DNA from 3 places in the Bradyrhizobium sp. BR 1433 genome. Region 3 is predicted to be linked to each of the others. Evidence: predicted binding sites of a transcription regulator. Region 3 holds the regulator's gene; each other region holds the start of a gene.

Region 1 (7,887 bases), 4.7 Mb from region 3:
TCGAACTCCTCCTTGTGTGGATCGGCTTCTATGTTTTTCCCGTGCGCACAGTGATGGTGACCGTACTCGTGAGCGATCACGAATAGCTCCATCGACAAAGCGATATGTTCGAACGGAATCAACTCGCCGGGCGTCGAAGGCTTGTAGGGGACGAGTACGTGCGTCCCCGACAGCGCAAAGGACATGTAGATCCGGAACCAGTAGATGAAAGTCTCGGGCGACTTGCTTAGAATGTTGCGCGCTCTTTCAAGATCGAATCTTGCACTGTCCCACCCAAAAGGATCGAGCCGAATTGTCCGAAGGAAGGCTCGTGCAATTAGACCGCAAAATCTGAACAAGAATGCACTAACAGTGATGATGCTTTGATCGGTCATTACAACGTTTATTTTGGCAGCAGTGGCCCAAGCTCGGGGTTCAACTCCACGCGCCACTTTGGCGTGGGAGTCTAGCTTGAGGCGATCCATCGTCATCTCGATCAGGTCGCATAATCTGGCCAAGTGAGCCTCGACAAAAGGATTTACTCCCGGACTTGTTTTTGGTGCGGTGGCAATTTCTCTCCGAGTTCTTTCTATGACCTGTTCGATCGCTCGGTCGGTCCAGCCCGATGCCCTTAGGCCCTGTGCCATCCGCGCTTCGTCGTCAGAATCACGATGAGCCGGATCGACCAGCGCGGCGAACTCATCTTTGGCGAGATTAGAGAAGACTTGCTGCCAAAGCTCTTGTGCAGACGCATTGTCTTTTTTTCGGTTCATTGCGTTGAGCCAAGCCCTGACTACCGCGAAAATTACTGGTGCTCGAAACAGTGCCTAGTTCGTCGCCTCCTCTCGTGCGAACGATGCGCTCCACTAGACGTGGTAATTCGAAAACGTCGGTTTCACGCACGGCTCGACGAGAATGCGTCGTTCAGCTTGATCGGGGCGACCCAAATTATAGGTCGTCGCCAATGGTGATTGTGTAAACAAAAACGGCCGGGTCATCCGACCCGGCCGTTCAAAACTCTCCGCGAATTCCGCTCTTGCGGCCGCGCTCAGCTCGCCTTCTTCACCGGCGCCGGCTTGCCGACCTTCTTCTCGATCGCGCGCTTCAGTTCGAGGGCGCGGGGCGAGAGCACGTCGGCCTTGGCCTTGAGCAGGTAGGCGTCGAGGCCGCCATTGTGGTCGACGCTCTTCAGCGCGTTGGTCGAGACGCGTAGGCGCACGTTGCGGCCGAGCGCTTCGGAGATGAAGGTGATGTTGGCCAGGTTCGGCAGGAAGCGCCGCTTGGTCTTGATATTCGAGTGGCTCACCTTGTGGCCCGTCTGGGGGCCCTTGGCCGTCAGTTCGCAGCGCCGGGACATCTTACAAAATCCTTATTGCATCCCCGCCGCTCGAAGGGCGTGCAATCACACGGCCCGCGCGGGGGTTTTGAATTCGCGTCCATTTTCCAGGAACCGCGGGTGTATAGGGGAGAATACCCGAGCGTCAAGATTATATCGCCGCATGCGGGGCACCGGAAATGCCGGTTCATAAGGTCTTCCAGCCACTTAACGGCAGATATGGCAACCATATAAAGGGCGTATTCGGCTGCAAGTCTAGGTTCCATAAGAGATGCGCGGGTTGTCCGGCCGAATTGAACGCCGAGATGGACAACGGATAGAGCGCCGATAGCAGGACCGTCAGGTAGGTTAAGTGACCACCGCCATTGCCATTTTGCCCCCGCTCGGCCGGCTGCTCGGTCTGTGCGCGGGCGCATTACTGCTGTTCTGCGCCGAGCGCGCCAGCGCGCAGGGGCGGCTCGACGCCCAGTATGAGGCGACGCTCGCCGGTATCCCGGTCGGCAAGGGCAGCTGGACCATCGAAGTCGGCGACGACAGCTTCTCGGCCTCGGCCCAGGGCGGCACCGCGGGCCTTCTGAAGGCGTTCTCCGGCGGCTCCGGCGCGGGCGCCTCGCAGGGCCGCGTCGTCAACGGCGCGCTGGCCGCCTCCTCCTACACCGCGACCACCACCACCTCGAAGAAGTCGGAGACGATCCGGATGGTGCTGGCGAATGGCGGCATCAAGGAATCCGCGATCGAGCCGGAGCCGCCGGTCGATCCCGACCGCCTGCCGGTGACCGACGCGCAGAAGAAGAATGTGTTCGATCCGATGACCGGCTCGTTCCTGCGCGCGCCCGGCAATGCCGAATTGATGAGCCCGGATGTCTGCCGCAGCGGCGCCGGCATCTTCGACGGCCGCATGCGCTACGACCTCAAGCTCGATTTCAAGCGGGTCGAGATCGTCAAGGCCGAGCGCGGCTATCACGGCCCGGCGCTGGTCTGCGCGCTCTATTTCGTCCCGATCTCGGGCTACATCCCGGATCGCCCCGTGATCAAATATCTCGCCGCCCAGCGCAACATCGAGATCGCCTTCGTGCCGATCGCCGGCACCCGACTGCTGGTGCCGTTCCGCATGACGATTCCGACCCCGCTCGGCCAGGCCATGCTGGAAGCGACCTCCTTCGTCACCACAGCAGCGCCGCCGCGCGTGGCGAAGACGCAGTAACCCTCTGTCGTAGCCCGGATAAGCGAAGCGCTATCCGGGGACAGTCGTCCCGCATATCGCTTCGCTCATGCGGGCTACGCAGTAGCCAGACCGTCACCCTGAGGCGAGGGTAAGAGTTCTTCCCTTCTCCCCTTGTGGGAGAACGAGGGATGAGGGGTTCTATCCGCGGAGACAGACCCCTCACCCGGCGCCTGCGGCGCCACCCTCTCCCACAAGGGGAGAGGGTACTTCGGAGGCGCTTCGCGCACCTGGAATGGCGGCTGGCGGCAATCGGGAATGCAACGAACGGCACCGGAATCCAGTTGACTCTTGTCCGCTTCTGATTCGACTCGGCCACCCCTGGAACTTAAGGAATTCAGTCCGCATATCCTGTGCTTGTGGAGCCCTCTCAAACTTGATCTAGTGCCGCCGCCATCAGCCTACCCGAGATGTTGCGGTGAACGTATCAGGCCCCAAATCGAGTCAGCGATTCGGCCGCGATTCGTTCTAGAGTCGTTCCAGAGCTTAAGGTAGGCGCGGAAAGCGTCGCATTGTGAGACAGATTTTGCGAAAGGATGCGTGCAGGAGTGAAGCCCATCTTTCCCGTTACCCTGAGGAGGCCGCGCAGCGGCCGTCTCGAAGGGCGACGGCCCCGCTCCGTTCGCTAGAGGAAAGTCCGATCAAAACGCGCGGATAAATCTCGGCCGTTCATCCTTCGAGGCTCGCTGCGCTCGCACCTCAGGATGACGGATTGAGCGTTTCGCCAACAATTCAAGAAACACCTGCAAAATATGGTTTTCTCAACTTCGTTCGGAAATGACCGCGTGCCCGGTGCAGGCGTCACCGCGGTGCTCGGGCCGACCAACACCGGCAAGACGCATCTGGCCATCGAGCGCATGCTCGCGCATTCGTCCGGCCTGATCGGGTTGCCGCTGCGGCTGCTCGCGCGCGAGGTCTACAACAAGATCGCGGACCGCGCCGGGGTCGACAATGTCGCGCTGGTCACGGGCGAGGAGAAGATCAAGCCGAAGGCGCCGCGCTTCTGGGTCTCGACCGTGGAAGCGATGCCGCGCGATCTCGACGTGTCCTTTCTTGCGGTCGACGAGATCCAGATCGCGGCCGATCTCGAGCGCGGCCATGTGTTCACCGATCGCATCCTCAATCGCCGCGGCCGCGACGAGACGCTGCTGCTCGGCGCGGCGACGATGCGGCCGATGATCGAGCGGCTGCTGCCGGGTGCCTCGATCATCACGCGGCCGCGGCTGTCGCAGCTCGAATTCGCCGGCGACCGCAAGATCACGCGGCAGCCGCGCAGAACGGCGATCGTCGCGTTCTCCGCCGACGAGGTCTACGCAATCGCCGAATTGATCCGCCGTCAGCATGGCGGCGCGGCCGTGGTGCTCGGCTCGCTCTCGCCACGCACGCGCAATGCGCAGGTCGCGATGTTCCAGAACGGCGACGTCGATTACCTCGTCGCCACCGACGCGGTCGGCATGGGGCTCAATCTCGACGTCGATCACGTCGCCTTCGCTTCCGACCGCAAGTATGACGGCTATCAGTTCCGCCGCCTGACGCCGGCCGAATTCGCGCAGATCGCCGGCCGCGCCGGCCGCGCGACGCGCAACGGCACCTTCGGCACCACCGGGCGCTGCGCGCCGTTCGAGCCGGAGCTCGTCAACGCGCTGCAGAACCACACCTTCGACGCCGTCAAGGTGCTGCAATGGCGCAACGCGAAGTTGGACTTCGCCTCGCTCGGCGCGTTGCAGGTGTCGCTGGCGCTATCGCCCAATCATGAGGCACTGACGCGGGCCCCGGTGGCCGAGGATCTGCGCGTGCTCGAGCATGTCGCGCGCGACGCCGAGGTGCGCGATCTCGCGCATGGGGCGGCCGCGGTGGAGCGGCTGTGGGAGGCCTGCCAGGTTCCAGACTACCGAAAGCTGTCGCCGGCCGCCCATGCCGAACTCGTGACCACGCTGTATGGCTTCCTGATGCAAAAGGGGCGTATCCCTGACGCATGGTTTGCCGCCCAGGTCGACCAGGCCAACCGGACCGACGGCGATATCGACACGCTATCGGGCCGGATCGCGCAGATCAGGACCTGGACCTTTGTTGCCAACCGGCCGGACTGGCTCTACGACCCGGACCACTGGCAGGGGATCACGCGCGAGCTCGAAAATAAATTATCCGATGCACTGCATGAACGGCTCACGGAGCGTTTCGTTGACAGGCGGACCAGTGTATTGATGCGCCGCCTGCGGGAGAACTCAGTTTTGAATACGGAAATTGGCAAGACCGGTGAAGTGATCGTGGAAGGCCACGTGATCGGCCGGCTCGATGGTTTCACCTTCGCACCTGATGCGGCCGAGGCCGGCAGCGACGCCAAGGCGCTGCAAGCCGCCGCCCAGCAGGTGCTGGCGCGCGAGATCGATGCGCGCGCCGAGAAACTGGGCGCCGCCCCCGACGAGCAGTTCGTGCTGACCTCCGACGGCACCATCCGCTGGACCGGCGATGCGGTTGCCAAGCTGGTGGCCGCCGAGGACGCGCTGCATCCGCGGCTGCGCATCATTTCCGACGAGCGGCTGACCGGCGCCTCGCGCGAAGCGGTGCAGACCCGGCTCGACCTCTGGCTCAAGACGCATATCGAAAAACTGCTCGGGCCGCTGTTCGAACTATCCAAGGCCGAGGACCTGCAGGGCATCGCCCGCGGCATCGCCTTCCAGCTGGTCGAGGCGCTCGGCGTGCTCGAACGGGCGAAGATCGCGGCCGAGATGAAGGATCTCGACCAGCCCTCGCGCGCGGCCCTGCGCAAATACGGCGTGCGGTTCGGCGCCTACCACATCTATTTCCCGCAGCTCTTGAAGCCCGCGGCGCGCTCGCTGGCCTCGCTGCTGTGGGCCGAGAAGCAGAGCAATGCCGACATGGCGGCATTGTCGAATGTGCAGCATCTCGCCTCCAGCGGCCGCACCTCGTTCCCGGTCGACAAGGCGTTGCCGCGCGATGCCTATCGCGTGCTCGGCTATCGCCAGTGCGGCGAGCGCGCGGTGCGCGTCGACATCCTGGAGCGGCTCGCCGACCTGATCCGCCCCGCTTTGGCCTGGCGCGAGACCTCGCCGGGCGAGAAGCCTGCGGGTGCGTTCGACGGCCGCGGCTTTGTCGTGACGCAGGCGATGACCTCGCTGACCGGCTCCGCAGGCGAGGATTTTGCCTCGATCCTGCGCGCGCTCGGCTACCGCATGGACCGCCGTCCGCCGCTGCCGCCGAAGCCCGTCGAGGCCGCGCCGGCCGAGACCACGGAGGCCGTCGCCGAGACCACGGGGGCCGTCGCCGAGACCACGGAGACAGTGGCCGAGACCACCGAGACGGTCGCGGCCGAGACGCCGCCGGTCGAGGCGACCTCTGAGGCCGTCGTGGATGCGCCGGTCGGTGCCACTGCCGAGGTTGTGGCCGAAGCGCCGGAGGCTGCCACGGATCAGCCGGTGTCGGGCGATCCCGCACCGTCGGCCGCGCTGCTGCCCGATGTCGGCTTTGCCGAGATGGTGTCCAGCGAGGCGACGCCGGTCGTCGTCGAGACCAAGCCCGAGCCCGTGGCAGAAGTTGCCGCGGAGCCCGCCGCTGTCGCCGAAGCGCCCGCTGCTGAGGCGCCCGCTTCGGAAGCGGTATCCGAGCCCGCGCCTGCCGTGGAAGCCACTGCAGAGACACCCTCCGAGACCGCCACAGAGGCCCCCGCGGAGACCGCGAGTGCTGAGGCAGTACCGGAAGCCGCTGTCGCCGCCACGGAGCCGCCGGCCGAGCCGCAGCTGGTCGAAGTCTGGCGTCCCGGTGGCCGTTCCGACGAGCGCCGTCCGCATCATCGCGGCCACGATCGCAACCGCGGCCGTCACCAGGGCAAGCCCGCCGAGGGCGCGCAGGCCGCTGAAGGCGGCGGCGAGGGCGACAGCAAGCGCGAACAGCATCGCCGTCCGCGCCGTCACCAGGATTTCCGCGCGCCGCGTCCAGGCGCGCCCGCGGATCCGGCTGCGGCGCCCGCCGAGGGCGCGCAGGCCCGCGACAACAGGGACGACAAGGGCCAGCGCCGCGAACGCTTCGAAGGCAAGGGTCGCGATCGCGACAATGAGCGTCGCCGCGACAACAAGTTTGGCGGCGACCGCAAGGGCGAGCGCGGCGATCGTGACCGCGGCGGCCGCGATTTCGGCAAGGGCGGCCGCGACAAGCGCGAGGGCGGCCCGTCGCATCGGCCCTACGCCTCGAGCGCGCCGCGCGAGCGCGACCGGCCGATCGATCCGAATTCGCCATTCGCCAAGCTCGCTGCCCTGAAAGAGCAGCTTGCAGGCCGGAAGGAATAGTCCAACCCTTGGTTTAACGCTTGGTCTAGTTTGGATCGACAGCGCCTCGACAAATGGCTGTGGCATGCGCGCCTGGTGAAGGCCCGCACCAGCGCCGCTGAACTCGTCGTATCGGGGCATGTCCGGATCAACGGCGCGCGCGAGAAATCGCCGGGCCATGCGGTGAAGGCGGGTGATGTCGTCACCGTCGCGCTCGACAACAGCGTCCGCGTGCTCAAGGTGATCGGCTTTGCCGAGCGGCGCGGCGATGCCAGTTCGGCGCGGGTGCTGTACGAGGATTTGCAGGCCGGCAATTTGCAGGCCGGTAAGGAGTAGTTATCTAGCGCTTGCTATCTCAATTTGGGTGGCAGGAGCGTGAGAATACTGGCGTTTTTCGAGGGCCGCTTCCCTTGCGGCCCCGGTATTCCTGCGCTACGCAACCCCAGAAAAATCGATCGTTCCGGAGTTTTGGATGACCTACGTCGTCACTGAAGCCTGCATCAAGTGCAAATATACCGACTGCGTTGAGGTCTGCCCCGTCGATTGCTTCTACGAGGGCGAGAACATGCTGGTCATCCATCCCGACGAATGCATCGATTGCGGCGTGTGCGAGCCGGAATGCCCGGCGGACGCCATCAAGCCGGATACCGAGCCGGGCCTGGAAAAGTGGCTCGAGGTCAACCGCGACTACGCCAAGAGCTGGCCGAACATCACCCAGAAGAAGGACTCGCCGGAAGACGCCAAGGAGTGGGAAGGCAAGGAAGGCAAGTTCGAGAAGTATTTTTCTCCGAATCCCGGCAGCGGCGACTGATTCGCCAGGGAATACCGTGGTAAGGTCGGGCTCTGCTCCGCCGCGGCCCTCCGTTCGGCCGCCGATTTAACCCTAATGACGGACATATGACCTGAACGGCCCCTGTTATGCCCGGAATCGGGCGTAAACCATTGATTTTTGCGGAAAATGTGCTATATCTGACACATTACAGGCCAAGAACCCCCTGCCATGCGTACCTTGTGGCTTCGAGGTTCCCGCAAACTCGAACAGGGGCGTGGCAGTTTCCGCGCGCAGG
Region 2 (7,887 bases), 7.6 Mb from region 3:
ATCACGATTGCCAACGCCCTGCCGGCAAAGCCGAGGGGCAGATGCATCGTCGTCGGCGCGGGTAAGGCGTCGGCGGCAATGGCTGCGGGCCTCGACGCGGCATGGCCTGACGTCGCGCTTTCCGGCGTCGTCGTCACGCGCCACGGCCATTCGGTTCCAGCCGGCCGTATCGAAGTGCTCGAAGCGTCTCACCCCGTGCCGGATGACACGAGCAGGACCGCGGCCCTTCGCATGCTGCGCGCCGTCGAGGGGCTTTCTGCAGACGATCTCGTCATCGCCCTGATGTCCGGCGGTGGCTCGGCGCTGATGACCCTGCCGGCATCTCCGATGACTCTCGCCGACAAGCAGGCGGTCAACCGGGCACTCCTTGCAAGCGGCGCGACGATTGCCGAGATGAACGTCGTCCGCAAACATCTGTCCGCGATCAAGGGCGGTCGGCTGGCGCTGGCCGCCCGTCCCGCCCGCGTCATGACCCTTGTGATCTCAGACATTCCCGGCGACGATCCCGCGGCGATTGCCTCCGGTCCCTCGCTGCCGGACAGCAGCACGAAAGCCGCTGCGCTGGAGATCGTTGGCCGCTTTGCAATCGACCTGCCGGAAGCGGCGCGGCTTGTGCTCGAACAAGCGGACGAGACACCCAAGCCCGGCGAGATCGATGCTGATGTCCGCATCCTTGCCGCTCCATTCCATGCGCTTGACGCTGCGGCCAACGCCGCCCGGGACGAAGGCCTGACGCCGATCATCCTTGGAGACGCGATCGAGGGCGAGGCACGGGAACTCGGAACCGTGATGGCCGGCATCGCCCGGTCGGTCGCGAGACATGCGCAGCCGGGCCCTGCCCCCGCGGTGCTGCTGTCCGGAGGCGAGACGACGGTGACGATCGGGCGCGGGCCGGCGGGACACGGCGGCCGCAACACCGAATTCCTGCTGGGGCTTGCCGTCGCCCTGTCCGGCGCACCCGATATCTGGGCCGTTGCGGGCGACAGCGATGGAATTGATGGAACGGAAGATGCGGCTGGCGCTTTGATCGGTCCGGATACGCTGCGGCGCGCCGCCGCGAATCTGCTTGACGCACGGGCGCATCTGGCTGCCCATGACAGCTATACGTTCTTCGACCGCCTTGGAGACCTCGTGCGCACCGGGCCGACGCTTACGAACGTCAATGATATCCGTGCCGTGCTGATCGCAGCCGGCCAGCCACCGACGAGGTGATCCATGCGTCGTCATCGACGAGCCAAGATCGTTGCAACCGTTGGTCCAGCAAGCAGTTCCCCCGAGATGCTCGAGGCACTGCTGCTGGCGGGCGTCGATACGTTCCGCCTGAACTTCAGTCATGGAACACAGAGCGATCACGCACGCATTCACGCGGCGATCCGAAAGCTGGAACAGGACGTCGGCCGGCCGATCGGCATCCTGATGGACCTCCAGGGCCCGAAGATCCGCGTCGGCACCTTGCGCGATGGAAAGATCGCCGCAATGGCCGGAGAGACCATTCGGTTCGTCTTGTCCGGATCGGAAGGCGACCGAACCGCAATTCCCCTCCCGCATCGGGAGATCTTTGCCGCCGTTGCCCCCGGCCATGACCTTCTGATCGACGACGGCAGGGTCCGCGTTCGCGTTACCGGGCTCGGTGACGATTTCATCGAAGCCGAGGTGATCGTCGGTGGCACGATCTCGAATCACAAGGGCGTCAATCTGCCGGGGACGGTCCTTGATCTTTCACCGCTGACCGCGAAGGATCGCCTCGATCTGGAGTTCGGCCTGAAACTTGGCGTGGATTGGGTTGCGCTGTCGTTCGTGCAGAAGCCCTCGGATATCATCGAAGCGAGAGGCCTCGTTGGGGACCGCGCCGGTCTGATGGCCAAGATCGAGAAGCCGGCAGCGCTCGAACGGATCGACGATATCATCCAGCTGTGCGACGCTATCATGGTTGCGCGGGGAGATCTCGGCGTCGAAATCCCGCATGAGGACGTGCCGGGGCGCCAAGGAGCTGGTGCGGGCCTGCCGTCTCGCGGTGAAGCCAGTGATCGTCGCCACGCAAATGCTGGACTCGATGGTCGCAGCCCCGACGCCGACGCGTGCGGAAGTCTCCGACGTTGCGACCGCCATCTATGACGGCGCAGACGCAGTGATGCTGTCGGCGGAGTCCGCGACAGGCCGATATCCGCGCGAGGCGGTCGAGATGATGGACCGCATCATCCGCAGCACCGAACAACACAAGATGTACCGCTCGATCGTCGAGGCGACCCAGCCCGGCGAAGAGCAAACGCCACCGCATGCCGTGGCCACGGCAGCGGCCGATCTCGCCTCCGTCGTTCACGCCGCAGCCATTGTGGCCTATACGTCGAGCGGCACCACGGCCGCACGCGTCGCGCGCAAGCGGCCGAGCCGCCCGATCCTCGCCATCACCCCAAGCCGCGAAGTGTCCCGCCGCCTGTGCCTGCTTTGGGGCGCTCACAGCGTGCTTTCCGGCGACGTTCAGAGCTATGAGGAGATGGTCGAGCGTGCAACTGCATTCGCGCATGCAGAGCAGTTTGCATCGAGCCGCGATCTGCTGGTCGTTGTCGCCGGCATTCCCTTTGGACAAGCGGGAACAACCAACAATCTACGGGTCGTATCGCTGCCCTGAGAGAACCGTCGGCCCGAGCGATTGCATCATCAGCGCACCGCGCGGCAAGGTGAACGCGACGGTCGCGCGCCTCCCGATCGCCTAGGTCAGCATCGAGATGATCGACTGAAGCTGATCGGATGCCGACGTCACGAGCCCGTCGAACGAGGTCTGGCCGTGAGCTGCGGCTCGCAGGATGCATTCCGCAACAGCGGCCTTGAGACCGAACACGGATTGATCCGCCGGTACGCTTGCCATGACCGCATCCAACGCATCGCGCATCGTCTGGACCAGTTCGGCGCTGTGCTTCATGGCTGTCCCTCCGCAGGCTCAAAATAGGCCGACCGTACGGGGTCGCCACTCACAAGCGCGCGATTCCAAATTGCCTTTTCTTAATGCAGTGACAGATACGTGAACCGGCGAACGCTTGAGCTCTCTCTCGGCAAGCTTGCGAAACGCGTCGGGCACCGAATGAATCGCCTCCAGCGCCGCTGAACCATATCCGATCGCCTCCCAGCCAAAGCGATCGCGGATCCTGTCGATCGCACGGTCCGCCGCCCATCGGGCCATCCCTGTCGGACTTCCGGGCCGAAGCGCTTCGTCCTCCAGTCCGAGTGGAAGCTCCAATGCAAGATCCCAATGCTCCTCGAGATGCGACACCGAGATCGCCAGCAGCGAGATGATCTTCTCGCCGGGATGGTCGGCAAGAGCCGCACGCACCAGATTCTCGGCGAGCCGGGCCAGGACGATGGTCGTGCACACCGGCGCATCGAGCGTCACCGAGCGCGTCACCGACTTCAGGTCGGCGAAGCGGACGCGCACCGTCACGGTTCGTCCAGGCCGCGACTTCGCCCGAAGCCGCGTGGCGACGCGGTCGGCGAGATGAAGCAGCGTGGGCCGAATGACTTGCTCGATCGCAGGCTTTCGGCCAAGTGCAGATTGTGCTCCCGCCGATCGCGCGCGCCGGTGTGGCTTGAGCTGTCGCGGATCGCGATTCCAGGCCAGCGCGGCGAGTTTCTCGCCCGCTGCCGGACCGAGTAAGTGCGTCAGCGACCGTTCCGACAATTTGGCGAGCTGACCGATCGTCGCGACGCCGATCGCGTCCAACCGGGTCCTGGTGACCGGCCCTACCCCCCACATCAACTCAACCGGCAATTCGTGAAGGAAGCTCAGCTCGGCGTCGGGATCGACGACGACAAGTCCGTCGGGCTTTGCGACCTGCGAGGCGATCTTCGCCAGATGCTTGGTGCGGGCGACGCCGACCGAGATCGGAAGGCCGAGCTCGCTGCGCACGCGCCACCGGATCGACGCGGCTATTTCGGCAGGCGTTCCGAACAGGTGAGTGCAACCGGCAACATCCGCAAAGGCCTCGTCGATCGAAATTCGCTCGACCAGCGGCGTGAAGTCGCCGATCACCTTGATGGCCGCGTCACCCAGCCGCTGGTAATCGCTGAAATGGCCGCCGACGAAAACAAGTTGCGGGCACAGTTGGCGCGCTTCCCGCCCCGACATGCCGCCATGCACGCCGAAGGCCTTGGCCTCGTAGGACGCCGCCAGCACAACGCCGCCCCCGACGGCGATCGGCTTGCTGCGCAGCGACGGCTCGAGCAGCTGCTCGACCGATGCGTAGAATGCATCCAGGTCCGCATGAAGGATGGTGGCTGCGGCTGCCATCTCGACCCGTTCATCCCTGACCCGACCGAAGCCGCGCGTCCCCGGACGTGGAAATTGCCGATAGAACAAAATAGGAACATTCTGAAATCGAGTCAATCCAGCACGTCATCGCGGTCACTGGCGCCGCGAACGACGCCAGGTCGCCAGCGCGCGTTGCCACGCTGCGCGCTTGCCGCGCGAGGGGATCTGCCGGCGCTCCCTTCAGCCGGCTTCGCCCCATCGCCCCCGATCTCGGCCGTGGAAGATCGAAGCGGGAGTTGCTGCGAAGCATCAAACGCGAGGCACGTCGGTGGATCGTTCGAGATGCATGACGGCGGCTTCTGCGATGCACGACCGCACGCAGCCTGCGCGTATTGCCGCACCGGCTCACTCATCAGCCGGCTGACTTTGCCGCGCAGGGCCTTTTCGGGTAGATATTTTGCAATGACCGACCAATCCCATCAGGTGGACTTCCAAGCTGCGGCCCATCTTTACAAATGGCCTTCCCTCAACAACTCCAGGCGAGAGGATCGCGCGCCCTATGTGATCGTCGACGGAACGCTCGACCAATGCATTCGGGATTTCATGGGCAAGCCCGAGAAGACGCGACATCTTTATGAGATCCGGACCAAGTCGCAGCCTCCCCTCGTCCCCGACGTGCTGTCGCCCGAGCACGTGATCGAGCTCTCCAGGCTTCGCGAGTTTCTCTGAGGCACTGCAGCGAACGCGATGCCGACGCGTCTCGTTTGCGGGCCGACTTATCCATCTGTCGTAGGTCTGGTGCCGGATTGTTTGCCCCTTGGCGAGCCGGTACACTTGCCTGACTCCCTGACTGACCGACGTCCGCGCCGACATGATTGATCTCGCACATCGCCTGCACGGGAGCGGAACGGCGGCACGGCCGGTTGATGGGGCATCGCGAGGCGCCGCATGAAGTTCAATCTGGCGATCTTGAGTGTGCTGGCCGCAAGGCCCGGGCAGCGGATCGCGATCGACGAGGTCAGCCGCGAGGTCAAGCGCATGATCGCGGCCGGCGATGAAGCCACGCAGTCGAAGCGGCCGTCCGAGCTTGGCGACGCCGACGTCTTCCAATCGGGATGGGCATCGATCAACGACGCGGGCCTGCAGATCACCGATTCGGGGCTCTCGCTGTGGCGCTCGCTTGAAGCCGCCCGCATCGAACAAGGACCCGATCAACAGGAAACGGAGCGATTGGACGCCGCTGTGGCCGACACGCGCCATTACGTTGCGGATACTGCGATCGACCGCCCCGACGACGTTGATCTCGAGCTCCCCGGCATGACGCGCGAGGACCACGACGACCGCCAGCCATCCGGCGCGGGCCATTCGGCTACTGCTCCCGACATCCCCTCAACGGACTCTCCGATCGTCCATGCGCCTGCATTCGGCTCCTTTCAAGGGGCGAACCGCATGGTGGCTTCGCGGCTGTCCGATCTGGTCAGCTTGCTCGGCACGATCAAGCCGAAATTCGCCGCCGCGCGGCAACGGCGATCCGCGGAGGACGTCAGGGATCGTCGTGCCGATCGTCGAGGCGGATTGACCGGACTGGCGGTGGCGTGCATCAGCCTGATCTCGGTCGTCGCTTGCGTTGCCGCCGCGATCGCACTTGGTCAGCTCTCCTCGCTGAAGTCGGACATTGCCGCGTTGCGGCGGGAGATCGCGCCGCTGCGGGAACGCCTCGCCAGACTCGAACAGGTCGAAGTCGCAAAACGCGATGCCGCCCAGCAGGAAGATGCGCAAAACAAGGCCGAGGCGGAAAAGAAGCTGCCTGACGGCGCAGCCGAACAGGCCGCGCTCAGCCTCTCGCGTGAAGAGATTCAGTTGATCAGGGAGTACATCAAGGCAGCGCCCTCGGCCGGCGCAGCTGTCGCGCCGATCAACGTCGGCGATCCCATCACCGGCGGAATGATTCCGCTGCCTTCATCGCTGACGGAGAAGCTGCCGCGCCTTGTCGGCGCGAGATTTGCGACCCGCAACGGCGCCATCGTCATCAGCACACGAAACAGCCGCCGCATCGATGCCGTGCTGATGCCGAACTAGCAGAACGCGCCAAGCGACGGCAGCCCGGTGCCCATTTCTGCCGAAACCAATGGTTGAACACACGATCAGCGGACGCAATACGCCGGACGGCGAGTATAGTAACCATATCAGTCGCTTGCGAGCTTCGTTTCGCCAAAATACTCGCATTTGTTGCAGGCGATCAAATTACAATTTTCCAATCAAAACTGGTTTCTACCTAAGGCCGTAAGCAGCTATGCGCTGCTCCATCCGGGAATAGATCGCTTCACTTGACTTTGCTGTTAACGACCTTCGCCTTCGCTTCGCGATCGAGCTTTTTCTGCGCCTTCAGCCAAAACAAGCGACGCGTTGCACGATCGATGAGACCATCCACGCGCTCCTCGATCGCAAGGTCCTCCATGATCTTCTCAGCAGCGAGAAACTCAGCGGCCGCCGGAAGGTATCCCTTAGGATCGGGGCGGCGCTCACGGATTAGCGGCAGCAGAACGTTGTCGATCTCCTTTTTCAAAGCGACAATCCAGTGTTCTGTTTTATCGAAGCTGTCTTCACGGACGTTCGCATCGAGATGGTCGCGGAATTCGGTTGGCAGAAAGGATACTCCCAGCCTCAAAAGCACCACATCAAACTCGCGGTGGAGGTTCGAACTGAAGTGGAGCAAGCGCTCGTAATCGTCGCGGGAGGACTGTGCTTCTCTGCGAGAGAATATTTTATGACCTCGAGCTCATTCTCCAGGAGCATTTGCGGCGGCCTTTCCTGGAACACTCGATTCTCCACCCGGTCGAGAGCAAGGGCTGTCTCGAACTTCCGTATTGCGCGGACGCGCAACTTGCGCCATTGGCAAAGAAGGATCGTTTCCACGCAATCAATTTCGGATGGCCCCTCCGGACTCCACTCCTGCCAGATCTCGCGGCGAAGCCTCTCGAATGCGTCGGGATCCTCCCACGGTAACAGCTCGACGGAAGAGTAAGCCCCGTGCTTGAGCGCATTTGACTTGCGCAAGCGCCTCGCCGGCACGCTCCTCTTATTGTTCCTTTCGGGCAACATGCTCAGTATCCTCGGTCGACATAAGAACATCGGGTGCCCACTGCAATTCAATTTTCGGAAGCGAAGGAACGCAGGACGAGAATGGAGCGCGAAGAGACCCAAATCCGTAAGACACTCGAGATTCGATGCGCCAGTGGCAAGGACGGACCTATCCACAGCAATTTGCAATTCGCAGATGCCGTCGCGGCATACTTAATCCCAAACTCGCCTGCAACCACAGGACCTAACCGAAAATCGGTTTCGATCAACTGCGAGATGTCGGAAGCTATTGCCCAGGGCTGTACTCCCCGCTGGACACAGCCCGCCTGGAGCAAAATCCGCCGTGGCCCGTGGCCCTCCTTGCTCCAGCTGTATGCCCTAAGCGCTGTCGTCGAGCAGCATGTGGGCTTTGACTTTAAGACCACGAGCAATCCGAGCAATATTGTCGATCGAGACGTTTCGCTCGGATCGCTCAACACCACTGAGGTAGGTGCGGTTGATGCCGCACTCGTGTGCCAACGTCTCCTGACTGAGCCCCTGAGCAGCGCGAAGCCGGCGCATGT
Region 3 (7,887 bases):
GCGCCAGACCGCGGCGGCGGATTGCCCGCCTTTGCTCGCCGAATGCGACGGCATCGCGCGGACCGCGACCGGCATGATGGAGACGTTGCGCGGCGCCCTCTTGCGGCTCCGCCCGCCCGATGTCGACGAACTCGGACTTGCGGCCAGCCTCGAGGGCCTGGTCGCAGGCTGGAACGGCCGCGGCCGCGGACAGCCGCGGTTCGAGATCACCATATCGGGATCGTTCGAGCGCCTTGCCGCCTCCGTCAGCGCCAATCTCTACCGCATCGTGCAGGAGGCGCTGACCAACGCGGCCAAGCATGCCGGCGCCACGCGCGTGATGCTGCGGCTTGAGATGCGCGAGGCGGCGCCCGGCGGCGGCGCCCGCGCGATCGTGCTCGCGATCGAGGATGACGGCCAGCCCGGCGATCCCGATCCCAAAGGCGATCCCCAGCTCAGGTCCGGCCTCGGCCTGCTCGGCATGCGCGAACGGGTCGCCGCGCTGGGCGGGCGGCTCAGCTTCGAGACCGGACAGCCCAGCGGCTCCTCGCTCCGCGTCATCGTTCCCGTCACGGCCAGCCGAGAGGCCGCACCGGTGGAGCGCGCGGCATGAGCCACGCGGCGCGCACCATCATGCTGGTCGACGACCACGCCGTCGTCCGGGAGGGCTACCGGGCGATGCTGCAGAAGCAGCCGGGCCTCTGCGTCGTCGCCGAAGCCTCCGACGGTGTCGAGGCCTATCGCCTCTACAAGGAGACCGGGCCCGACCTCGTCATCATGGACCTGTCGATGCCCGGCATCGGCGGCATCGAGGCCATCCGCCGCCTCCGGCAGTGGGACAGGCGCGCAAAAATCCTGGTGTTCACCATGCACCAGAACGCGGCCTTTGCCGTGCAGGCGATCCGCGCCGGCGCGAGCGGCTATGTCACCAAGACCAGCCCGCCGGAGACGCTGGTGCACGCCGTGATGGATGCGCTGTCAGGCAAGATCGCGATCAGCCCGGACATCGACCACGAACTCGCGCTCAGCCACCTTGCCGGCGAGACCAAGGCGGCCGACCTCCTGACCGCGCGGGAATTCGAGGTGCTGCGGATGCTGCTCGCGGAAAACACCACCGAGGAGATCGCCGCGGCGCTGCACCTCAGCCCCAAGACGGTCGCGAACCTGCATTCCCTGATCAAGGACAAGCTCGGCGTCGGCACCGATATCGAGTTGGTCCGCCTCGCGCTGCGGCAAGGCATCCTGACGCAGATTGATCTCGGCGAGCGCTGACCCGCGGCGGCGCCAGCAACCAACCGCCAGCAACCAACCCTTGCGGGCCTGCCGGGGATTGGATAGCCTTTTGCTCGCGATGAGCTTCGCAGGCTCATTCGCCCCTCGCGCGACTGGCGAGCTTACGTGGAATCGACCACGGTGAAGCGCGAAGGGTTCCAACGCCGTTCGCCTGGGCAACCCGTTCAGCTGATGATCCAGCGTCTTAGGGAGCCCGGACCATGCCGTCATTCCGCAATGAACTCCATCTCAACGATTCGGAAGTTGCCCTTGCGCTCGAGGGCGAGGAGCGCCGCCAGCAAGACGGCGTCGAGCTCGATTCCGTCGGAGAACTACACCTATCCCGAGGTGCTCGAGCTGCTCGGATCGGTGTTCACCAACAAGTATTCCGAGGGTTATCCGGGACGCCGCTATTACGGCGGCCAGGAATTTACCGACCAGATAGAGAACCTTGCCCGACAGCGCGCTTGCGCGCTGTTCCGCGCCGAACATGCCAACGTTCAGCCTCTGTCCGGGTCGCCAATGAACCAGGCCGTGTATCTCGGCCTGCTGCAGCCCGGCGATACGATCTTGGCGATGGACCTGTCACACGGCGGCCATCTCACCCATGGCGCGCCGGTGTCGCACATGGGGCGGCTCTTCAACTTCGCCCGCTACAAGACGCAGCCGTCAAACGGCGGCGCCATCGATTTCGATGAGCTCCGCGCCATGGCCGGGCACGTCCGTCCGAAGCTGGTGCTGTGCGGCTACAGCTCTTATCCGCGCGATCTGGATTATGCGTCCTTCAAGAGCATCGCCGATGAGGTGGGTGCACTGACCATGGCGGACGTCAGCCATTACGGCGGCCTGATCGCCGGCAACGCCTTGCGCAATCCGCTCGATGCGGGTTTCGACGTGATGACGACGACATCGCACAAGACGCTTCGCGGGCCGCGCGGCGGCATCGTTCTTTGTCGCCGGGAGTTCGCCGGCAAGATCGACGCGTCGGTGTTCCCGGGATTGCAGGGAGGTCCGCACATGAACGTTGTGGCCGGAACCGCGGTCACGCTGAAGAAGGCTTCGACGCCCGATTTTCACGCCTATGCAAGGCTGGTCATGCGCAACGCGAAGGTCCTGGCCGAAGCGTTGATGGAACGCGGCATGACGTTGATCACCGGCGGAACCGACAATCACATGATGGTCGTGGATACGGTGGCCAGCGTCGGCCTGGACGGCGGCGCGGCCGAGAACATCCTCGACGCCGTCGGGATCACCGCAAACAAGCAGATCATTCCCGACGATCCGCGTCCGCCGCTCAAGCCGAGCGGCATTCGCCTCGGGACGCCGGCGGCGACCACGCGCGGCATGGGCGAGCCCGAAATGCGCCTGATCGCCGAATTCATTGCGGAGTCCCTCCGGTCGAAGGGAGATGCAGCGGTCGTCAAGCGATTGAGGTCGAACAGCGTCGAGATGTGCCTGCGCTTTCCCCGTTCCGGGGATCGCGCCGCCCTCATAGGCGGCCGGCCCGCGTTCCGTTCGTCGCGTCACTCGGCAGGTCGTGAAGGTTCCCGTGGGAAGGACCGGAACGGAAATTGATGCTGTTCGTTGGACCGCATGATCTCGAAGACGGAGCGTCCAACGCCGTGACCCGGAAAACCTTGCAAGCACGCTCGGAACAGGCGCTCGTCGTCATCATTCTCAGCACCGGTGCGCTGATCGGTTACCTCGGCCTGGCGCTGTCCAGGATGTGAGAGCTACGCCCGGCGGGCACCAAGCCACCGCGGGCGTCAGGCCGCGGCAAGCATCAAGTCGCTTGGTGCGCTGAAAGCGCGTGCGTGCGTGCCACTGAGTTGCCCGACGCGGCAAGCCAAGCCCCGCAGCAAAAATAATATAGGGTGAAAAGAGCAAGGCTCGGACAGATCATGTCGCGAGAATGCGGATGTTTGACGCACAAGCGACGACACCCGCCGTCGTCCCGGCGAAGGCCGGGACCCATTACCCCAAATCTCAATTGTTGCGCGACGCTGGGACCACGATCCCGTTCCTGATCAAATGCGGTGGTTATGGGTCCCGGCCTTCGCCGGGACGACGGTGTGCGCGGGAACAGTCTCGCGATGAATGCAACGCCACGCACGATCCACGCACCCGCCACTGAAATCGAGGACATTGCCGCCTGCCCGCAATTCTCGTACACGGTTTCACGCAATGACCTCGCAATTCTCTCCCAACTCCGTCGACGTGCTGCTGTTCGATATCGGCCGCGTCGTGCTCGACATCAACTTTGACAAGGTGGTGGCGCACTGGGCGCAGCATGCAGGCTGTGCGCCCGCCGAGCTCGCCACGCGCTTTGTCGTCGACGACAGTTTCAAGCATCACGAGATCGGTCGGATCGACGACGCGGCGTTCTTCGAAAGCCTGCGCCGGACGCTCGGCATCAACATCACGGACGCCCAGTTTCTCGAAGGCTGGAATGCGATCTTCACCGGCGAGATGCCGGGCATCGCCCCGCTACTCGCGGCGGCCGCCAAGCGGATGCCGCTCTACGCCTTCTCCAACACCAATCCGGCCCATGTCGCGCATTTCTCGGTCACCCATGCCGAGCTGCTCAGCCATTTCCGCAACGTCTTCCTGTCCTCGAGCATCGGCTTCCGCAAACCCGACGCCGAGGCCTATGATCATGTGGTAAAAGCCATCGGCGTGCCGGCGTCGCGGATCCTGTTTTTCGACGACCTGGCCGCCAATATCGAAGGTGCGCGGGCGCGCGGCCTTCATGCTATCCACGTGACATCGACGGATGACGTGGCAAGGGCTTTGACCGCACTTGGTATTGAACATTAGGAATTGAGGAGCTCTGAGCGTGGCCCTGATGCCGGTTGCCGATGCCCTGTCCGCCGTCCTCGCCGGCGCCGAACCGCTGCCGGAGGAGATGGTCGCGCTCGATGCCGCCTACCACCGCACGCTTGCGCACGACCTCGCTGCGCTCCGCACCCAGCCGCCGCAGCCGATGTCGGCGATGGACGGCTATGCGGTGCGCGCCGCCGATGCGGCTGATCTAAAGGCCCGGCTCAAGGTGATCGGCGAAGTCGCCGCCGGCCGGCCGTTCGAGCGGACGGTCGGCGCCGGCGAGGCGGTGCGGATCTTCACCGGCGGCGTGATCCCCAATGGCGCCGACGCTGTGATCATCCAGGAGGACACCGCCGTCGACGGCGACCACATCACGATCTCAGAGGCCGCCGACGTCGGGCGGCACATCCGCCAGGCCGGGGTCGACTTCCGTGAGGGCGAGGTGCTGCTCGCCGGTGGCAGCCGCCTGTCCGACCGCGCGCTGTCGCTGGCGGCCGCCATGAACTATCCGGAACTTGCGGTGCGCCGCCGCCCGAAGGTCGCCGTGCTGGCGACCGGCGACGAGCTGGTGATGCCGGGCTCGCAGCCCGGTCCCGGCCAGATCGTCTATTCCAACGGCTACGCGCTGCGGGCGCTGGCGCGCGCCGAAGGCGCCGAGACCATCGACCTCGGCGTTGCCGCCGACACGGTAGAGGCGACCACGGCCGGTATCCGCCGGGCACGCGAGGCCCGCGCCGATGTCCTCATCACGACAGGCGGCGCCTCGGTCGGCGACCACGATCTCGTCAAGCGGTCGCTGGAAGCCGAGGGCGTCGAGATGGCGTTCTGGCGGATCGCGATGCGGCCCGGCAAGCCGATGATGCATGGCCGGCTCGGCGCGATGCGGGTGATCGGCCTGCCCGGCAATCCGGTGTCGTCCTATGTCTGCGCCTTCCTGTTCCTGGTGCCGTTGATTCGGGCGCTGAGCGGCCGGAAAGTGATTCATCATCGCCGCGCGAGCGCCCTGCTCGGCCGCGACCTCGCCGCCAACGACCAGCGCGAGGACTATCTGCGTGCGCGCCTCGAAGCGCGCGAGGACGGCACGCTGATCGCAACGCCGGTGACACAGCAGGACTTGTCGCTGCTCGGGAATCTCGCTGCGGCACGGGCACTTCTCGTGCGTCCGCCGTTCGCGGCGGCGGCCGTCGAAGGCAGCGAATGCGAGATCTTGACGCTACCCGAATAGGGCTTTCCCACCGCGCCGATTGTGCGTCGCCCGAGCGCGTTCACCGGAAATTAAGTGGTTGCGGAACACATATCGAACATATAGTGTCCGTTCATGATTTGTTTCGAGTACTGGTGTCTACAATCGGGAAGCCGCGTGGAAGCAGGTGCAACGAGCACGAGCTTCTGAAGTCAGGCCCCGCCTGCAGGCCCCACCAGAAGAGTTCTCGGAATCGAACGACGCTATCAACCGGGGGAATACTCGAGATGCTCACGCGCAAACAGTACGAACTTCTGCGTTTCATCAATGAACGTCTGAAAGAGGCCGGCGTACCGCCCTCCTTCGACGAGATGAAGGATGCGCTCGACCTGCGCTCGAAGTCCGGTATCCACCGCCTGATCACTGCGCTGGAGGAGCGCGGCTTCATCCGCCGCCTGCCGAACCGCGCCCGCGCCATCGAGGTCATCAAGCTGCCCGAACTCTCGGCCGGCGGCGGCAACGGTCGCCGCGGCTTCACGCCCAGCGTCATCGAAGGCACCCTCGGCCGGCGCGCCAGCACGCCGCCGATTGCCGAGGACGACGGCAACCGTCCGGTCGCGGTCCCCGTGATGGGCAGGATCGCCGCCGGTACGCCGATCGAGGCGCTGCAGACCCGCAGCCACACCATCAGCGTGCCGCCCGACATGCTCGGCGCCGGCGAGCACTATGCGCTCGAGGTGCGCGGCGACTCAATGGTCGATGCCGGCATCCTCGACGGCGACATGGCACTGATCCAGCGCAACGACGTCGCCAATACCGGCGACATCGTGGTGGCGCTGATCGACGAGGAGGAAGCCACCCTGAAGCGCTTCCGCCGCCGCGGCGCATCGATCGCGCTCGAGCCGGCCAACACCGCCTATGAAGTGCGCATCCTGCCGCCGAACCGGGTCCGCATCCAGGGCAAGCTGATCGGCCTTTATCGCAAATACTGAACTGCAAATACTTGCGGCGGCCGGGAACGAGCAACACGTCGGATCGTTCCTTGAAAGATAGCGTACCGTACGGCCTGTCCGATGCGCTCCGATACCTCTCGCGCAGCGTCGCGTGTTTGTGATCGGGGCGGTCTCGAACCAGTCGTACAATCGCCCAGAAACGAGCAGACGCTCGTTCGCTATCGTCCACTCTGGTAGAGGCCCTAATGCCTCAAGGAGAGGCACGGGTCGCTACCTCGAAATGAGGAGCCATCCGATGTGTGACTATAGTCTGCACGCCGTGGCATCGCGCCCCGCCATTGTCGGAGAGACGCTGATCACGACGACGTTCCGCGGCACGTCGACCCGCGGCTTTGCTTCGGAGAACGATCCCACTGTCGCGGTCTGCATGCTGCCGGGCACCGAACTCGCTTTCGCCGAGAACGTTCGCTACGACAGCCGCTGGATCTGGACCAAGACGCTGAACTATCGCGTCGGCGTGTTCAACGAAGTCGAGCCCGACGTGCCCGATCGGCATCATGACGCGGTCGAATTCCCCGACGGCAGCCATGTGCTGGTGACCCAGCTGGTCGAGGGACAGCGCGTCAGCGTGCTGCAATTGCCGGCGCTGCATCCGCCGGTCGAGCAGAAGCCGAAGGTTGTGGAGCGGCGGCCCTCCGCATTCGCAACGCTGTTTTTGGGTTGAGCGCATCGTCGCCGCGGAATGAGCTGTTCGGCGGCGGATGACCTAAGCAATTTCGGGCGACCCCGGACTCCCGCTTCCGGGGCGCAGAAGGAGATTTGCGTCGGCCGGCGCCTTGGCGCATCATCGGGCACGGAGGACGTGCGCGGTGGTCGATAAGGTCACATGGCAAAAGGCTGGACGCGTCACGGAACCGGGCCGCTATATGTTCCGGTTCGGTTGGCTGACAGTAACGGCCGACGACCTGAAAGTCTGGGAGCAATTTCCCGAGGCTTCCTTCACTCTCGTCAAGAAGCCCGACGCCGGCCCCGACTCCGACGAATATCATCTCGGCCTGTTCGAGCTGCCGAGCGGCCCCTCGCCAGACCACGGCTAATCATCGCCCTGCAGATCGGTCTCGGCCGGCGTCGCATCCACCGCAGGCCGCGGCGCGGGGGCGCGTAGCGTCGTCTCGCTCTCGCCGTCGCCGGGAACCGCCGGCGACCACGGCCGGTCGATCCCGCCGGGCTTGACCGCATCGACGACGTAGCCGTCCCTGCTCCGTCGCAGCACCAGCGCGCCGTGGCGGCGCAGCCGCTCGGCATCGATCACCGATGTCGCGCAGCCCTGCGGCGCCGGCCGCGTCGTCACGATCAGGCCTGCGCGCTCGCAGTCGTCCGCCAGCGCCTCCGGCCGGGTCGTCAGCGCGACGAAGGCGCCGCCGGGTCCCTGGGTCACGCAGCCGCCGGCATCGCAGGAGACGCCCTCGCCGAGCGACACATCGGTGGCGGTGCGCGCATCGGCGTCCGCCGCCAGCCACTCCTTGACGAGGAACGCATCCTTGGCGCTGTGCATCAGATGCAGCCGTCCGTCGCCGCCACGCACCGCGACGTTGCGGCCGTCGCCGGAGATCAGCACGTCCGGCTGCGGCACCCTGAGCGCCCAGACCGAAGCCATCAGCAGCAGCACCGCGCCCG

Evidence for each region. Region 3 encodes LexA, which represses DNA repair genes until DNA is damaged. Its sites were predicted from a motif close to TGTTCNNNNTGTGTTCNG; they were not measured.
Region 1: a site for LexA is predicted at 3,002-3,019, ahead of ACSKB9_RS26475 (helicase-related protein). Genes of this name have one in related genera too.
Region 2: a site for LexA is predicted at 4,344-4,361, ahead of dinB (DNA polymerase IV). Genes of this name have one in related genera too.

Annotation. Positions count from the first base shown of each region.
Region 1 is NZ_JBPUGG010000001.1:5,497,969-5,505,855, forward strand. Features, by position in the region: gene ACSKB9_RS26460 (hypothetical protein) at 1-752, opposite strand, end outside; gene rpmB (50S ribosomal protein L28) at 1,028-1,336, opposite strand; gene ACSKB9_RS26470 (DUF3108 domain-containing protein) at 1,689-2,519, shown strand; gene ACSKB9_RS26475 (helicase-related protein) at 3,290-6,841, shown strand; gene ACSKB9_RS26480 (RNA-binding S4 domain-containing protein) at 6,872-7,156, shown strand; gene fdxA (ferredoxin FdxA) at 7,293-7,631, shown strand.
Region 2 is NZ_JBPUGG010000001.1:8,384,309-8,392,195, reverse strand. Features, by position in the region: gene ACSKB9_RS40165 (glycerate kinase type-2 family protein) at 1-1,212, shown strand, start outside; partial or broken gene pyk (pyruvate kinase) at 1,216-2,629, shown strand; gene ACSKB9_RS40155 (hypothetical protein) at 2,711-2,920, opposite strand; gene dinB (DNA polymerase IV) at 2,939-4,282, opposite strand; gene ACSKB9_RS40145 (hypothetical protein) at 4,706-4,972, shown strand; gene ACSKB9_RS40140 (hypothetical protein) at 5,192-6,322, shown strand; gene ACSKB9_RS40135 (hypothetical protein) at 6,567-6,959, opposite strand; gene ACSKB9_RS40130 (helix-turn-helix domain-containing protein) at 7,703-7,885, opposite strand.
Region 3 is NZ_JBPUGG010000001.1:832,478-840,364, forward strand. Features, by position in the region: gene ACSKB9_RS04125 (histidine kinase) at 1-592, shown strand, start outside; gene ACSKB9_RS04130 (response regulator) at 589-1,251, shown strand; ZMP/ZTP riboswitch at 1,351-1,436, shown strand; gene glyA (serine hydroxymethyltransferase) at 1,600-2,826, shown strand; gene ACSKB9_RS04140 (hypothetical protein) at 2,823-2,981, shown strand; gene ACSKB9_RS04145 (HAD family hydrolase) at 3,436-4,068, shown strand; gene ACSKB9_RS04150 (molybdopterin molybdotransferase MoeA) at 4,088-5,299, shown strand; gene lexA (transcriptional repressor LexA) at 5,545-6,249, shown strand; gene ACSKB9_RS04160 (hypothetical protein) at 6,506-6,934, shown strand; gene ACSKB9_RS04165 (hypothetical protein) at 7,080-7,307, shown strand; gene ACSKB9_RS04170 (ComEC/Rec2 family competence protein) at 7,304-7,887, opposite strand, start outside.